4 regions of the Streptomyces sp. NPDC048590 genome follow, and region 4 is predicted to be linked to each of the others. Evidence: riboswitches for the same ligand, from Rfam matches in the RefSeq annotation. Region 4 holds a riboswitch; each other region holds the start of a gene.

Region 1 (4,137 bases), on a different contig from region 4:
CCACCGGGCCGACGTACAGGCCGGTGCTCATGAACGGCACGGCCACGGCGAAGGCGGCGACGAAGGCGACGAGCGCCGGCCACCATGGCCGCTCGCGTGCGCTCTCGGCGGCGAGGTCGATCGGGGCTCCCCGACGGGCTCTGGCCCTCGCCGCCCAGTCGACCGCCACGACGGCGACGAAGCCGGGGATCCAGTAGCCGACCAGGAGCAGCACGTTCTGGAACCGGGCCGTGGTGTCGGCCGCGTGCATCCACAGCACCAGCGGGAACCCGAGCGCCGCGGCGAGGGCGGCGCCGACGGGGCGCGGCAGGCGCACCCCGATCGTCTGCAGCGCGAGGGAACCGCTGTAGTCGTTCATGGCGTTGCTGCACAGGGCGGCGAGCACCACGGCGAGCAGGCCGAACGCCCCGAGGGCGCCGCCGCCAAGAAGGGTGTCGATCCCCCGCGCCGTCTGATCGGTGAAGACGGAAGCACCCCACAGGCCGAGCGTCTGGACGGCCACGAAGGAGACGCTGATGCCCAGCAGCGTGTACCAGAACATGCGCGGCCGGGAGGTACCGGCAGGCAGGTAGCGGCTGAAGTCGCTCGCGTACGGAGCCCACGACAGCGACAGGCTCAGCGCGATCGTGAACGTCAGGACGAATGCGCCCGCCCGGTCGGCGCCGTGCGCGGCACCGGAGGCGGCGGGGTGGACACCGTCCGTCAGCTTGACCGCCAGCACGGCGAAGGCGAGGGCGAGGGCGAACGTCATCACCGTCTGGAGCCGGTGGATCGCCTCGTACCCCAGCACTCCGAGAGCGCCCTGAGCGGCCATCACGACCAGGACTCCCAGCCAGAACGGCCAGCCGCACAGTTGGGCCAGCGCGTCGCCGCCGAACAGGCCGATCAGGGCGTCCCAAGCGATCGAGGACAGCCACTGCAACGCTCCGGGCAGCACGACTCCGGGGCCGAACGCCAGCCGTGCAAGCGGCAGTTGACCGACTCCGGTGCGGCTTCCCCAGGTTCCGAGGTAAGCCGTGGGCGCCGCCCCGACGAGGGTTCCGAGGACGACCGCGACGAGCGCGGTGGTGAAGTCCAGGCCCAGTGCGACGCCTACGGTTCCGGTGAAGACCCCGGTCATGGTCAGGTTGGGGGCGAACCAGACGGTGAAGAGCCGACCGGGTCGGCCGTACCGCCGGTCCGCGGGGACGGGGGCTATCCCGTGCGTCTCGATCCGCAGATCACCGGGGGCGGCGGGCATGCGGCCGCCGAAGGCGGTCCGCGAGTACGGAGCTTCCCGCTCCGGGGTCGCAGGGTCGTTCTGCGCGTACGGCAAGGCCATGGAAGACATCCCTCCGCCAGTGCTAGCTGGTTCAGGTTCGACGGGTGTGTTCTCAGCCCCTCGTGGGGCACCCCGTGTCCGGTTCGCCGGTCAGGATAGCCGGAAGGCCTTCCGGCCTCGGTCGGCGGGGTGGCCGGAATGTGGCGAGGAAGATCTCTGAGCGGGAGACCGGGCCGGCGGGTGGGCGGGCGGGAGACAGGGGCCCGGTCGGGCGGGCGCAGGGGAGTCCGGGGGGCGCCGGTCGGGCGGGCGGGCCGGCAGACGAAGGGGAGCACCGGCCGCTTCCTTGCCGGTGGTTGGGCCCCGGACCGGGGGGACCGGGACCGGTCAGGTCGCGGTGTGGTCGGTCCGGCGGGGCCGCGTGCCGGGCCGGGGAGGGGCTCGCCCGGCTGCCGCGCACCCCGGACGGAGCCGTCCAACTCACCCTGGAATCCGGTGATCCCGCTCTGGCACAATCGCCCGCGTGGATACCCAGGAGCACCTGACCGCCCTGATCGCGGAAGGCGCAGCGCTCGCTTCCGCCGCCCGTGAAGCCGGGCTCGCGGCCACCGTCCCGACGTGCCCCGGCTGGCTCGTCCGCGATCTCGTGCGGCACACCTGCGTGGTGCATCGCTGGGCGACCGCGTTCGTCGCCGAGGCCCATCGGACCCCCCGCCCGATGGGCCCTGAGCCCGACCTGGACGGTGAGGCACTGCTCGACCACTTCGCCGAGGGTCATCTCGCGCTGGTCGAGACCCTCGGCGCCGCGCCGGCCTCCCTCGACTGCTGGGCCTTCCTTCCGGCTCCGTCACCCCTCGCCTTCTGGACCCGCCGTCAGGCCCACGAGACGAGGATCCACAGGGTGGACGCCGAGTCGGCCAGGGGAGGCCGCCCGACGGCCGTGTCACCCGCCCATGCGGCGGACGGCATCGACGAGTTGCTGACCGGTTTCCACGCCCGCGCCAAGAGCCGGGTGCGCACGGCCGCACCCCGCACCCTCCGGGTCCGGGCCGTCGACACGGAAACCGTGTGGACCGTGGCCTTGTCGGACGGCCCTCCGCGCACGGTCCGCGGAGCGGACGGCGAGACCACCCCGGCCGACTGCACGCTGAGCGGTACGGCGGAGGATCTCTACCTGGCGCTCTGGAACCGTCGGCCGCTCTCGTCCGTGAGCATCTCCGGAGACCCCGGACTCGCCGCGCTCTGGGAGAGCCACTCGGCCGTCGTCTGATCCCGGTCAGGCCCGCACCGAGGAGGGGTTCCGGGCGGTTGCGCGTACGTGCTCGGTGCGCGTACGGAGCGTGTCCCGGCCTCCTCGCCCGTCGTCTCCGTACGCCGGGCCCGCTCGGCATACGGAGACGACGGGAAACGCGCACCGGCCGAAGCGCCGGCGGGTGCCCGATGCGGCGTTCACCGCGTCCGGTCGGCACACACAGGTCGTCTCCGCGGGTGGGGTTGCCGGTTGCCGCAGAGGCCTCCGCGGGTGACTGCTCCCCGGGCATTCGCCGTCCGCGCGCTCTCAGGTACTCGTGGCACCCGTTCCCGAGGGGGACCCGTCCGACGGCAGCAGGCCCACCGACCGGCCGAGTTCACGGGCGGCATGGCGAAAGAGCAACTCCCGCTCCTCGACGACCCGGTTGAACTGACCGAACAGCTCGAAGGAGATCAGCCCGAAGAGCTGAGCCCAGGCCGACACCAGGGCGGCCACGACCTCGGGCGGCAGGTCGGGGGCGAGATCGGCGGCCATACGCGTGGCCTCCGGCCGCAGGGCGCCGTCGAGCGGTGGCAGCGCGAGACCCCGGTCATGGTGTGCGTCACGCAGAAGTCCGATGAGGACCTGACCCACACGGGACGCGGGACCGACGGTGTCCTGCGGGGCTGTGTACCCGGGTACAGGCGAGCCGTAGATGAGCGCGTACTCGTGCGGGTGCCCGAGCGCCCAGCTCCGTACGGCGCAGGCAACCTCGGTCCAGCGGGCGGCAGGGGAATCCACGGGTACGGCGCGCCCGGCGCGGGCCGACTCCGCGGCCTCGCCGATCGCGTCGTAGGCGTCGACGATGAGAGCGGTCAGCAGCTCGTCGCGGCTCGGGAAGTACCGATAGAGCGCGGAGGACACCATGCCCAGCTCCCGGGCGACCGCGCGCAGGGAGAGCTTCGCGGCGCCGTCCGCCGCGAGCTGCTTCCTGGCCTCGTCCTTGATCGCCGCGGTCACTTCGATGCGGGCACGCTCTCTTGCTCCTCGAATGGTGCTCATGGCACCAGTCTGCCACGAGAGCAGAGCACCGCACAAAAAAGAGAGCGGTGCTCTTGCTTTCGAACACCGCTCCGCTGCACACTGATCTCAAGCGAGAGCACCGCTCTCCGAATAGGCGGGAGCCAGCCATGACACAGCAGCCGTACTACCTCCGCGCGAACACCTCCGCCCAGCGGATGAACATGGTCATCGGCTGGCTCGCCCGCCGGGGCATCAGCCTGCTGGGATCGGCCGAGATGTCGGTCCGGGGCCGCAAGAGCGGCAGGATGCAGCGCATCCCGGTCAACCCCCACCGTCACGACGGCGCGCAGTACCTCGTCTCCGCACGAGGCCACTCCCAGTGGGTGCGCAACATGCGTGTGGCCGGTGGCGGAGAGCTGAGAGTGGGCCGGAAGGTCCGCACGTTCACCGCCGTCGAGATCGCCGACGACGACCAGAAGGCGCGGATCCTCCGTGCCTACCTCAAGCGCTGGGGCTGGGAAGTCAACCAGTACTTCCAGGGCGTCACGGTGAAGTCGACGGACGCCGAACTCCTCGCGGCCTGCCCGGACCACCCCGTCTTCCGGATCACGGTCGCGGGCTG
Region 2 (4,137 bases), on a different contig from region 4:
GTCTCCCTCTCCCCACCGCCTACCACCTGCTGCGGACCCTGACCTACGAGGGATATCTCCGCAGGGAGAACGGCGTCTTCCTCTTCGGTGACGCGGCCGAACGTCTCCGTGGTGGCCCCGCGACGCCGCGGCCGGGGGTGATCGTCGACTCGCTGGCCCACTGGGCCGAGGTCATCGGTGCTCCTGTGTACTGCGCCCTGTACAAGGACGGCGAGATCGAGATGGTGGCCGTGGCCGATACGCCCGCCGTTCCCGCGGTGCACGAGTGGGCGTCGTTCCGTGAGACCGGTCATGCCCACGCCCTCGGACAGTGTCTTCTCGGACAGCTCGACGAACGGGCGCGTGAGGACCATCTCGACCGCCATCCCGTCCGTCCCCTGACGCGCTACTCCGTGAGGGACCGTCAGTCGTTCCTGAACCGGCTGCGGTCGATGAAACATACGGAACCGGTCATTGAACGCCAGGAGTACGCGATCGGAACGGTCTGCGCCGCCATTCCGATCACTGTCGGTAGCGCCCTGGCCGCCATGGCCGTTTCACTCCCGATCCACCAAGAGGAACGGTTGCTCCCCGCAGTCGAACAACTACGCTGCGAAGTAACCACTCTCTTGCGCTCGTTCGTGTTCTCTATCAGTATCTGAAAAATCACTCCTTGTGATCTGCTATCGCGTGCACCACGATGGCGTCAATAGGGCCATGGGGGATCATTCCTGGCCAGTTTCATCTACTGCGGGGTTGAACGATGCGCGAGTCGGTTCAGGCAGAGGTCATGATGAGCTTCCTCGTCTCCGAGGAGCTCTCCTTCCGTATTCCGGTGGAGCTCCGGTACGAGGTCAGTGATCCTTATGCGATCCGGATGACCTTCCACCTGCCCGGTGACGCCCCCGTCACCTGGGCATTCGGCCGTGAGCTGCTGCTCGACGGTCTCAACAGCCCCAGCGGTGACGGTGATGTGCACATCGGTCCGACCGAGCCCGAAGGGCTGTCCGATGTGCACATCCGTCTTCAGGTCGGTGCGGACCGCGCACTGTTCAGGGCCGGTACGGCACCGCTCGTGGCCTTCCTCGACAGGACGGACAAGCTGGTGCCACTGGGGCAGGAGCACACGCTGGGTGACTTCGACGGCAGTCTCGAAGAGGCGCTGGGCCGCATCCTCGCCAAGGAACAGAACGCCGGCTGAGGAAGAAGGGCCGGCCGAACACGGAACGCCGCCGCTTCATGGCCGAGATCCGGGTGTGCCGGCTCACGGCCACGCGTACGAGGCCCTGTCTCACGCCTTGCGGCGTCGGCCTCGCCCGGTCCGCGCGGGTGCGGGAGTTCCGGCTTCCGCACCGGGCCCCGAGCGGTCCGCGGAGACCACCAGGGCCGCGAGCGCCGTCGTCACCGGTACCGAGGCGACCAGCCCGATCGACCCGACCAGGGTCCGTACGATCTCCTCTGCGACCAGTTCGCTGTTGGCCACCGTGCCCACACTGCTCTGGGCGATGGAGAAGAGCAGCAGCAGGGGAAGCGCAGCGCCCGCGTAGGCGAGCACGAGCGTGTTCACGACCGAGGCGATGTGGTCGCGCCCGATCCGGATGCCCGCGCGGTAGAGCCGGCGCGCCCCCATCGTCGGGTCGGCCTGGTGGAGTTCCCATACGGCGGAGGTCTGGGTGACCGTGACATCGTCCAGCACACCGAGAGATCCGATGATCACACCGGCCAGCAGGAGTCCGCTCATGTCGATGTCGGGATAAAGCCCGTGGATCAGGCCGGTGTTGTCATCCGTGTTGCCGGTGAGGCTCGCCCACCCGATGAACAGGGAGCCCAACAGGCCGATCAGCAGCAGTGAGATGAGTGTCCCGACCACGGCCACGGAGGTACGGGCCGTCAGCCCGTGGCAGGTGTACAGAGCGATGAGCATGATGGCGCTCGCCCCGATCACCGCGACGACCAGCGGATTCGAGCCCTGCAGAATCGCGGGCAGGATGAAGAGGGTCAGCACCATGAAGGACACGGCGAGCGCGATCAGCGCCATCAGACCCCGCATCCTGCCCACCACCACGACGGAGACCGCGAAGATCCCGGCGAGCAGTGCCATCGGGAGGCTGCGGTCCACATCCGTCACCGAGTACTGCAGGTCGCGGGGCGCGTCGGGCGCGTAGGCGACCACCACTCCCTGCCCCTCGTGCAGCTGGCGGGGGGCATCGGGCTGGATGACCTCGACGAAGGTACGGCCCTTGTCGTCGCCGGACGTCACCTCGACGGTGGCCTTCTTGCACTGTCCCTCCTGCTCGTTCACCGCCTCTCTTCCGGACGGGGTGGAGGTGTCGCCGGTGGCAGGCACCTGCGAGGCGTTGACGTCCGCGCAGTCCACCTGCACGACCTTCGTCACCCGGCCGTCCTGGGTCTGCCGGTCGAAACCGACGCCCGTGCGCTCGTGCGGAGGGGCGCCGCCGGGCCAGAACGCCACCAGACCGACCAGAACCGCAGCGGCGAAGGGGATCAGCACGGCGGCGATCACCTTGCGCAGGTGTTTCGACACGGGCGCCGCAGGGCCGTGGGTGTGGGAATGGGCATGTGCATGGCTCTGCGTGCTGCCTGATGCGTGGCCGTGCGGCTCGGGGGTGTTTCCGGGGGACGTCACCCGCCGATCATCCCAAGAACCGTGGAGGCCCTCTGGTCTCCACGCCACGAAGGGGGTTAGCGTGGAGCCACATCTGTACACGCGGGAGCTCGGAGCACCGGGCTGAGAGGGCGCTGACCTTCGTACATCCCTACGGGGGCTACGGGAAAGCTGCGCCGACCGCCGAACCTGTTACCGGGTAATGCCGGCGTAGGGAGAAGGTCTCATGACCACAGCGGACGCACGCACGCCTGCCTCGAAGCGGAACGCACCGCTCACGGCGGACACGGAGAGCACGGTCGGCTCCGTGGACACCGGGAGCGACGGGGCCGGGAAGTCCATCGGCTGGCACAAGGGTTACGTCCAGGGCTCACGCCCTGACCTCCGGGTGCCGGTCCGTCAGGTGCACCTCACCAACGGCAAGGACGTGACGCTCTACGACACGTCCGGGCCGTACACCGACCCCACCACCGACACCGACGTACGCCGCGGACTGGCCCCGCTCCGGGAGAACTGGATCATCGCCCGCGGGGACACCGAGGAGTACGCGGGCCGCCCCGCCCGTCCCGAGGACGACGGAGTCAAGCACACGTCTCCCCGCGGCGGTCTGCGCAACCTCGACGCGGTCTTCCCGGGCCGTCCCCGGCAGCCGCGCAGGAGCCGCGACGGCCGGCCCGTCACACAACTCGCCTACGCGCGGCGGGGGGAGATCACCCCGGAGATGGAGTACGTCGCGATCCGGGAGAGTGTGGAGCCCGCGGTCGTGCGGGAGGAGATCGCCGCGGGGCGCGCCGTCCTGCCCGCCAACGTCAACCACCCCGAGATCGAGCCGATGATCATCGGGAAGCGATTCCTGGTGAAGGTCAACGCCAACATCGGGAACTCCGCGGTCACCTCGTCCATCGAGGAGGAGGTGGACAAGATGACCTGGGCGACCAAGTGGGGCGCCGACACGGTCATGGACCTGTCCACCGGGCGGAACATCCACACCACCCGCGAATGGGTACTGCGCAACTCTCCCGTGCCGATCGGCACCGTCCCCCTCTACCAGGCCCTGGAGAAGGTCGACGGCCGGGCGGAGGAGCTGACCTGGGAGATCTACAAGGACACGGTCATCGAGCAGGCCGAGCAGGGCGTCGACTACATGACGGTGCACGCCGGGGTCCGGCTGCCGTACGTCCCGCTCACGGCCCGCCGCAAGACCGGCATCGTCTCCCGTGGCGGCTCCATCATGGCGGCCTGGTGCCTGGCGCACCACAAGGAGTCCTTCCTCTACGAGCACTTCGATGAGCTCTGCGAGATCCTCGCCGCCTACGACGTGACGTACTCGCTTGGCGACGGCCTGCGCCCCGGCTCGATCGCCGACGCCAACGACGAGGCGCAGTTCGCCGAACTCCGTACGCTCGGTGAACTGAACTCCGTGGCCAAGCGGTTCGGTGTCCAGACGATGATCGAGGGCCCGGGGCACGTCCCGATGCACAAGATCAAGGAGAACATCGACCTCCAGCAGGAGATCTGCGAGGAGGCGCCGT
Region 3 (4,137 bases), on a different contig from region 4:
GCGTCCAGGATCACCGGGACCTCGGCCCGCTCGGTGATCAGCTGGAAGTTGTGGGGGTTACGGATACCGAGGCCGGAGCCGATCGGGGAGCCCAGGGGCATGATCGCCGCGCATCCCACGTCCTGGAGCTTGCGGGCCAGGACCGGGTCGTCGTTGGTGTACGGCAGGACCGTGAACCCGTCGTCGACGAGGATCTCCGCGGCGTCCAGCAGCTCGACCGGGTCGGGCAGCAGGGTCCGCTCGTCCGCCACCACCTCCAGCTTGATCCAGTCGGTGCCCAGAGCCTCGCGGGCCAGCCTGGCCGTCAGCACGGCCTCCCCGGCGGTGAAGCAGCCCGCGGTGTTCGGCAGAACCTGGATGGACAGGCGTTCGAGCACGGAGAGCACCGAACCCTGCACGGTCGGGTCCAGCCTGCGCATCGCCACGGTGGTCAGCTCGGTGCCGGAGGCGATCAGGGAGCGTTCCAGCACGTCGAGGCTGGGCGCCCCGCCGGTCCCCATGATCAGCCGGGACGAAAAGGTCGCGGAGCCCAGCGAGAAGAGGTCGTCGGACACCGTCAGCCTCCCTGGACGGCGGTGAGGACTTCGACGCGGTCGCCGTCGGCGAGCGCGGTGGACGACCACCGGCCGCGTGGCACGACGGCCTCGTTCACCGCGGCGGCGACCCCGGACGGCGCCGAGGTCAACGCCGCGACGAGGGTGTCCAGCGCGGTACCGGCGGGGAACGAGCGCCGGTCCCCGTTGACGGACACCTGCACGAGGTCGGCGGAGGGAGGTACGGGCTGTGTCATGCGTGCTGCTCCTGCGGGGTGGTGACGGCGGGGGAGTGCGAGGGCTCGGGGGATCCGGCGGCCGGGGCGAAGCGGGACGGCGTGAACGGACGGCCCACCTCGGGCGGCTCGCCGGTGGTCAGCACCTGGGCCATCACGTCGCCGGTGACCGGGGTGAGGAGCACCCCGTTGCGGTGGTGCCCGGTGGCGAGGTGCAGACCGGGAAGCGCCGTGGGGCCCAGCAGGGGCGCGTTGTCCGGCGAGGAGGGCCGGAGGCCCGCACGGGTCTCGGTCAGCGGAAGCTCGGTGATCCCGGGCACCAGCTCGTGCGCGTCGCGCAGCAGCTCGTAGACACCGCCCGCGGTGACGGTGGTGTCCCAGCCCATCTCCTCGCTGGTCGCTCCCACCACCAGCTCACCGTCCGCGCGCGGCACCAGGTAGACCTGGCTCCCGCGTACGACGGCCCGCACGGTCCTGCTCAGGAAGGGGGCGTACGCGGGCGGCACCCGCAGCCGGAGCACCTGGCCCTTCACCGGCCGCACCGGCGGCAGGACCGCTTCGGGCACCCCGCCGAGACGCCCGCTGAGGCTGCCCCCGGCGAGCACCACCTGCCCCGCGGACAGCTCCGTACCGTCCGTCAGAACGACCCCGGCCGCCCGGCCGCCCGTGACGGAGAGCCGCTCGGCCCAGGCCCGGCGGAAGACCACCCCCGCGCGCTCACACGCCGTGACCAGCGCCGAGGCCAGTCGCCTGGGATCCACCTGGTGGTCGCCGTCGACCCGCAGTCCGCCGCGCACGCCGGGGGCGAGCATCGGTTCCAGACGGCGGCACTCGCGGCCGGTGAGCCACTCGGACTCCAGCCCCGAACGCAGCTGCAACGCGTGCAGCTCCCGCAGGTGTGCGCGGTCGTCCGCGTCCAGCGCGACCGCCAGGGTCCCGCAGGCGCGGAAGCCGGTCCCCTGTCCGCTCGCCTCCTCCAGCTCGGCCACGAACGCCGGATAGCGCTCCGCCGAGGCCAGGTTGAGGCCGAGCAGCATCTGTTCGCCGTAGTGGAGCTCGGTGACGGCGGCGAGCATCCCGGCCGCGACCATGGCGGCCCCGCCGCCCGGATCCGGGTCGGCCACGGTCGTGGACAGGCCGCGCTGGGCGGACCGCCACGCGGTCACCAGACCGATGATGCCGCCCCCCACGACCAGGACGTCGGAGGTGTCCGCGGAGATACGCATGGGCGTCCAGCCCCTCCCTTCGCCGGCATGACCCGGATCAGGTTCGTACGGTCGGAGGCCGTCCAGCCTCCCTCTCAGCCCGGTGCGTCCGGACTCCCGCGAGTGTCTTACGGTGGCCAGCCTAGACCCCGCCCGCCCCGGCCCGTAAGGGAGCCGCCCCCATGGCCCGTTCGCTCGACGGACTCGTCCTCGCACCGGTCGCCGACCAGGCCCCCGGCCAGGTCGGCACCGGCACCCGCTTCACGTACCACGAGGAGGAGGGCCGGATCTGGGCCGAGTACGCGGGCGGCGACGTGGTCCGCGGCCACCTCGTCGGCACCAGGGAGGCGGACCGTCTCGACTTCCGCTACGTCCAGTTGAAGCGGGACGGCACGACGTCGGGCGGGCACTGCGTCTCCGCCGTCACGGACCTCCCCGACGGGCGGGTCCGCCTGGACGAGACGTGGGAATGGGAGTCGCAGGCCGGGAGCGGCACAAGCGTGGTCGAAGAACTCGCCGACTGACGGAACGTCACATGACTAGGGTGGACAGGTGAGCCAGCAGACAGAGGGTACGGCGGTGGACGGGCCGCACGGCGTGGTGATCGTGGGCGCCGGCATGGCCGGTGTGCAGACGGCCGTCGCCCTGCGCGAACGGGGCTTCGCCGGCCCGGTCACCCTGATCGGCGCCGAGCCGCACCAGCCCTACGACAGGCCGCCCCTCTCCAAGGCGGTCCTGCTCGGGAAGGCCGAGGACTCCGCCTTCGACGTCGATTTCGAGGCCCTGGACGTCACCCTGCGACTGGGGCTCGACGTGACGGGGCTGCGGGCCGACGCGCACGAACTGGACACCCTCCAGGGCCCCGTCCGCTACGACGCGCTGGTCCTCGCCACCGGCGCCGAGCCCGTCGCGCTCCCCGGTTCCGAAGGCGTGCCGGGTGTCCACCTGCTGCGCACCGTCGACGACGCGGCCCGGCTGCGCCCCGTCCTGGAGCGGCAGCACGACATCGTCGTCGTGGGGGCCGGGTGGATCGGTGCAGAGTTCACCACGGCGGCGCGCGCCGCGGGCTGCGCGGTGACGGTGGTCGAGGCCGCCGACCGGCCCCTCGCCGGCACGATGCCCGCCGAGGTGGCCGCCCCGATGGCCGGCTGGTACGCCGAGAGCGGGGCCGTGCTCCTCACCGGGGCGCGTGTCGCCCGCGTCGAACAGGACGCCGTGCACCTGGCCGACGGCCGGACCGTCCCCGCCGGCGCGGTCGTCGTGGGCATCGGCGCCCGGCCCGCCACCGGATGGCTCGCCGGTTCGGGCATCGCGCTCGGCGCCGACGGCTCGGTCACCGCGGACGCCTCCCTGCGCACCTCGCTCCCCGACGTCCACGCGGTCGGCGACTGCGCCTCCTTCCCCTCGGCCCGCTACGGGGAGCGGCTGCTGGTCCACCACTGGGACAACGCCCTGCAGGGCCCCGGCGCGGTCGCCGCCGCCCTGGCGGACGGGGTGGCCAGGACGTACGACCCGGTGCCGTACTTCTGGTCCGAGCAGTTCGGGCGGTTCGTGCAGTACGCCGGACATCACGCCGCCGCCGACACCCTGCTGTGGCGCGGCGATCCGGCCGACCCGTCCTGGACCGTGTGCTGGCTGCGCCAGGGTGTCCTGGTGGCACTGCTGGCCGTCAGCCGGCCACGCGACCTGGCCCAGGGACGCAAGCTGATCGAAGCGGGAGCGCGGATCGACCCGGCGCGGGCCGCCGACTCCTCCGTACCGCTGAAATCCACGGTGCTCCAGGGGTAGGCCACGGCCCCGTACGCCCGGCCCGGCTACCGGCTGTCGGTCCGGGATGGCACGCTTGTCCCTGTGACCGAGATTGACGCAAAGATCGATGCTCTCGTCCCTGCCTGGCTCCACCTTCCCGACATCGCGGAAATGCTCGATGTCGAGGTGACGCGCGTACGGCAGCTGGTCAAGGAAGGCCAGCTCATCGCCGTACGACGTGGTGAGAACCGGGCGCTCCAGGTGCCTGCCGCCTTCATCGACGGCAACAAGGTGGTCAAGGGCCTCGCCGGGACCCTGACGCTCCTGAGGGACGACGGCTACAACGACGAAGAGATGCTCGACTGGCTCTTCACTCCCGACCCGACCCTGCCGGGCACGCCCGCGCAGGCCCTG
Region 4 (4,137 bases):
GAACACGTGGGCGAGGAGGATCGCCCACACCGTGGTGTCGAGCCGGACCCCCCACAGCTCGTCGAGGAAGCCTCCTCGCCCCAGCAGCGCCAGGAACGCGGTGCCGACGACCACGGTCGGCAGTACGAACGGCACGGTCACCACGGCCCGCAGCAGCTGTTTGCCCGGGAACCGCAGGCGTGCGAAGACATAGGCGCCGGGCAGCGCGACGAGGAGGGTGAGCGCGGTCGAGGCGACCGCCTGCCAGGTGGTGAACCAGAGGACGTCCAGGATGTCCGGCCGGCTCAGCACCGTGCCGATCCGGCCGAACTGCCACTGGCCCCCCGTCCTCAGCCCCCGGCCGACGATCGCGACGACCGGGTAGGCGAAGAACAGGGCGAAGAACAGCACGGGCACGGCCATCAGGCCGAACCGCACCGCGCTTCCCCGCACGGAGGGCCGCGCGGCTACTTCACGACGAGCGAGGACCACGACTGGACCCACTGCTCACGGTTCTTGGCGATCTTCTCGGGGTCCACCGTCGCAGGCTTGTCGACGGTCGCCCCGAACTTCGTGAAGACCTCGGGCAGTTCGGCGTCCTTCACCACCGGGTTCACGAACATGTTCAGCGGCATGTCCTCCTGGAACTTCTTGCTGATCAGGAAGTCCAGCAGGGCCTTGCCTCCCGCCTCGTTCCTCGCGCCGTCCAGCAGCCCCGCGAACTCGGTCTGCCGGAAGCAGGTTCCGGTGGCGACGCCGGTCGGGGCCTCGGTGGGCCGCGGGTCCGCGTACAGCACCTCGACGGGCGGGCTGGAGGCGTAGGAGACCACGAGCGGCCGGTCCGCCTTGGCCTTCCTGCCGCCGGCGGAACCGGAGAACTCCTCGTTGTACGCCTGCTCCCAGCCGTCGACGGTCTTGACGCCGTTGGCCTTCAGCTTCTTCCAGTAGTCCTGGTAACCGGTCTCTCCGTAGGTGGCGACGGTGCCGAGCAGGAAGCCGAGGCCGGGAGAGGACGTCGCGGCGTTCTCCGTGACCAGGAGGTCCTTGTAGGCGGGCTTCAGCAGGTCGTCGAAGGTCTTCGGCGGGTCGAGCTTCCTGTCGGCGAAGTACTTCTTGTCGTAGTTGACGCAGATGTCACCGGTGTCGACCGGTGTGACCCGGTGCTTCTCGGCATCGAGCTGGGTGTCGGCCGCGACACGGTCGAGGCCCTTGGCCTCGTAGGGCGTGAACAGGCCGTTGTCGAGGGCACGGGAGAGCAGGGTGTTGTCCACGCCGAAGAAGACGTCGCCCCGCGGGGAGCCCTTGGTCAGGATCTCCTGATTGAGCGCGGCTCCGGCGTCACCGCTCTTGAGCACCTTGACCTTGTAGCCGGTCTCCTTCGTGAACGCCTTCAGGACCGCGTCCGAGGCGTTGAAGGAGTCGTGGCTGACCAGGGTGACGGTCTTCGAGCCGGTCCCGGTGTCACCGGACGACTCGTCGTCGGATCCGCCACATCCCGCGAGCACGGTCACGCCGAGCGCGGCGGCCACGGCGGTCGCCGCGTACCTGGTGGTGTTCATGTGATTCCTCCTGGAAGTGACCAGGAAGAGACGCGGCCCTGCCCGCTCGGCGAGCGGGCAGGGCGCAACAGCTTGAGTAAGGTCCGAACTTCCTACCCGGAATGACCTGGGCGAGGTTCAGAGGGTCTGCGGCCGACCTGTCCTCGGTGCCGCACTCTCAGCGCTGTGGCGCTCCCCTGTCGGAATATGAAGTTGATGACGGCGCCAGGCTACACCGGCCGGATCGTGGCGAACCGGCCGGATGGCGCTCCCCTGCCGGGCGGCTCAGCGCTCGGACGCGGCGAGCTGCCCGCAGGCTCCGTCGATCTCCTGACCGCGGGTGTCCCGGACGGTGACCGGCACGCCGTGGGCGGCGATCGCCTCGACGAAGGCCTTCTCGTCCTCGGGCCGCGACGCGGTCCACTTCGAGCCCGGGGTGGGGTTCAGCGGGATGAGGTTGACGTGCACCCGCTTGCCCTTGAGCAGCCGACCCAGCCGGTCGCCACGCCAGGCCTGGTCGTTGATGTCGCGGATCAGCGCGTACTCGATGGAGATGCGACGCCCCGACTTCTCCGCGTACTCCCACGCCGCGTCCAGGACCTCGCGGACCTTCCAGCGGGTGTTCACGGGGACGAGGGTGTCGCGCAGCTCGTCGTCCGGCGCGTGCAGCGACACGGCGAGGCGGCACTTGAAGCCCTCGTCGGCGAAGCGCAGCATCGCCGGGACCAGGCCCACCGTGGAGACGGTGATCCCGCGCTGCGAGAGCCCCAGGCCGTCCGGTTCCGGGTCGGTCAGCCGGCGGATCGCCCCGACCACGCGGTTGTAGTTGGCCAGCGGCTCGCCCATGCCCATGAACACGATGTTGGAGAGCCGCGCCGGCCCGCCCGGGACCTCGCCGTCGCGCAGCGCCCGCATGCCGTCCACGATCTGGTGCACGATCTCCGCGGTCGAGAGGTTGCGGTCGAGGCCCGCCTGCCCGGTGGCGCAGAAAGGGCAGTTCATCCCGCAGCCCGCCTGCGAGGAGATGCACATGGTCACCCGGTCGGGATACCGCATCAGGACGGACTCCACGAGGGTGCCGTCGTGCATCTTCCAGAGCGTCTTACGCGTGGTGTCGTCGTCGCAGCTGATGTGCCGCACGACCGACATCAGGTCGGGGAACATCGCCTCGGCGAGCTTCTCCCGCGAGGCGGCCGGGATGTTGGTCCACTCCGCCGGGTCGTGCGAGTACCGCGTGAAGTAGTGCTGCGACAGCTGCTGGGCGCGGAAGCCCTTCTCGCCGGTCGCGGCGACTGCTTCCTTGCGCTCGGCGGGCGTGAGGTCGGCGAGGTGCCGCGGCGGCCGCTTGGCTCCGCGGGGCGCGACGAAAGTGAGTTCTCCGGGCTTAGGCATGGTTCTTCCAGTGTGGCAGACACGCCGTGGTACTCAGGGCCGCCGAGGGGCCGGGGAGGGCCGGCAGGGCCTCGCGGAGCGCCACTGCGGCCCGGACACGGCCCCGGGGCCGTGACGGATCACACGGGCGGACCCGCTGACTGTCAGCCCTGCCCCTCCAGGGCCGCGCGCATGTGGCGGTGGAGTTCCATGGCGCGCCGGCGCATCCACATCACCCAGCAGCAGAACGCCACCGTCCCCACGGCGAAGACCAGCGGGTAGACCAGCGAACCGGTGGTGATACCCAGGACCAGCAGGCCCACCGCGATCAGGCCCATGCACCCCAGCCAGTACGGCAGCCAGCGGCCGCCGCGCTCCATCCTGCCCAACTGCTCGGCGACCAGTCGGCCCATGGCTGCCCGCTCCCGCGGGTCCCGGGGCACGTCACGGTGCCGTATCTTCCGGTTGAGCTCGGCGATCCCACGCGCGTCGGTGCCGGCCGCGCGGCCGGCTCTCCGGCGCTGCACGGCGATGGCTCCGACGGCCATGGCGGTGATGAGAGCGCTCTGTACCACCCACAGGACGGGGCTCGTGTCGCGCCGTATCAGGGCGTAGACCCCGACGCCCAAGACGAAGATCACTATGGCCTGTGCGGTCAGACTGCGGTCGAGCACGGCCTTCAGGGTGCGCACGGCCACCCACCTCCAGGGACTCGACACGATGACGCCGTCGCTCTCCGGGTACCCCGCGCCGCGCCGTTCACCGTCCCGGTGGAGCACCCCGCAGTGCCACGCGACACAGCTGTGGGGGCCGTCGCTTCCGCGCGACGGCCCCCACGGCCACAACGTACGGGTGGACTCAGCCCGATCCCACGAACAGCACCAGCAGCAGCCAGACGACCGGGGCGCTCGGCAGGAGCGAGTCGAGCCGGTCCATGATTCCGCCGTGCCCGGGCAGCAGGGTGCCCATGTCCTTGATGCCGAGATCCCGCTTGATCATGGACTCGCCGAGATCCCCCAGCGTGGCGCTGGCCGCGACCGCGAGGCCCATCAGCAGCCCCTGCCACCAGGTCCCGTCGTCGATCAGGAACTCCATGCACAGGGCGCCGGCCACCATCGCGAAACCGACGGCTCCGAGCAGACCCTCGCGGGTCTTCCCGGGGCTGATGCGCGGGGCCAGCTTGTGCGTCCCGAAGCGCCAGCCGACGGCATACGCACCGGTGTCACTGACCACGGTGAGCAGCAGGAAG

The links. Region 4 has a riboswitch for thiamine pyrophosphate ahead of ACGFNN_RS08750 (thiamine ABC transporter substrate binding subunit). Riboswitches for the same ligand answer to the same signal wherever they lie in the genome.
Region 1: it holds a riboswitch for thiamine pyrophosphate, as region 4 does, so the genes downstream of both, ACGFNN_RS06360 (purine-cytosine permease family protein) here and ACGFNN_RS08750 (thiamine ABC transporter substrate binding subunit) in region 4, are expected to answer to the same signal.
Region 2: it holds a riboswitch for thiamine pyrophosphate, as region 4 does, so the genes downstream of both, thiC (phosphomethylpyrimidine synthase ThiC) here and ACGFNN_RS08750 (thiamine ABC transporter substrate binding subunit) in region 4, are expected to answer to the same signal.
Region 3: it holds a riboswitch for thiamine pyrophosphate, as region 4 does, so the genes downstream of both, thiO (glycine oxidase ThiO) here and ACGFNN_RS08750 (thiamine ABC transporter substrate binding subunit) in region 4, are expected to answer to the same signal.

What each region holds. Positions count from the first base shown of each region.
Region 1 covers NZ_JBICWC010000002.1:452,387-456,523, reverse strand. The annotation lists gene ACGFNN_RS06360 (purine-cytosine permease family protein) at 1-1,321, opposite strand, end outside; TPP riboswitch at 1,313-1,406, opposite strand; gene ACGFNN_RS06355 (maleylpyruvate isomerase family mycothiol-dependent enzyme) at 1,785-2,531, shown strand; gene ACGFNN_RS06350 (TetR/AcrR family transcriptional regulator) at 2,820-3,554, opposite strand; gene ACGFNN_RS06345 (nitroreductase family deazaflavin-dependent oxidoreductase) at 3,683-4,137, shown strand, end outside; gene ACGFNN_RS06340 (geranylgeranyl reductase family protein) at 4,122-4,137, opposite strand, start outside.
Region 2 covers NZ_JBICWC010000006.1:67,356-71,492, reverse strand. The annotation lists gene ACGFNN_RS18765 (IclR family transcriptional regulator) at 1-641, shown strand, start outside; gene ACGFNN_RS18760 (SsgA family sporulation/cell division regulator) at 743-1,180, shown strand; gene ACGFNN_RS18755 (YibE/F family protein) at 1,271-2,626, opposite strand; TPP riboswitch at 2,698-2,839, shown strand; gene thiC (phosphomethylpyrimidine synthase ThiC) at 2,832-4,137, shown strand, end outside.
Region 3 covers NZ_JBICWC010000009.1:356,134-360,270, reverse strand. The annotation lists gene ACGFNN_RS26575 (thiazole synthase) at 1-554, opposite strand, end outside; gene thiS (sulfur carrier protein ThiS) at 557-790, opposite strand; gene thiO (glycine oxidase ThiO) at 787-1,995, opposite strand; TPP riboswitch at 1,993-2,105, opposite strand; gene ACGFNN_RS26560 (hypothetical protein) at 2,157-2,498, shown strand; gene ACGFNN_RS26555 (NAD(P)/FAD-dependent oxidoreductase) at 2,527-3,762, shown strand; gene ACGFNN_RS26550 (Rv2175c family DNA-binding protein) at 3,826-4,137, shown strand, end outside.
Region 4 covers NZ_JBICWC010000003.1:108,290-112,426, forward strand. The annotation lists gene ACGFNN_RS08745 (ABC transporter permease) at 1-402, opposite strand, end outside; gene ACGFNN_RS08750 (thiamine ABC transporter substrate binding subunit) at 447-1,538, opposite strand; TPP riboswitch at 1,610-1,726, opposite strand; gene rlmN (23S rRNA (adenine(2503)-C(2))-methyltransferase RlmN) at 1,803-2,909, opposite strand; gene ACGFNN_RS08760 (hypothetical protein) at 3,053-3,580, opposite strand; gene ACGFNN_RS08765 (phosphatidate cytidylyltransferase) at 3,747-4,137, opposite strand, start outside.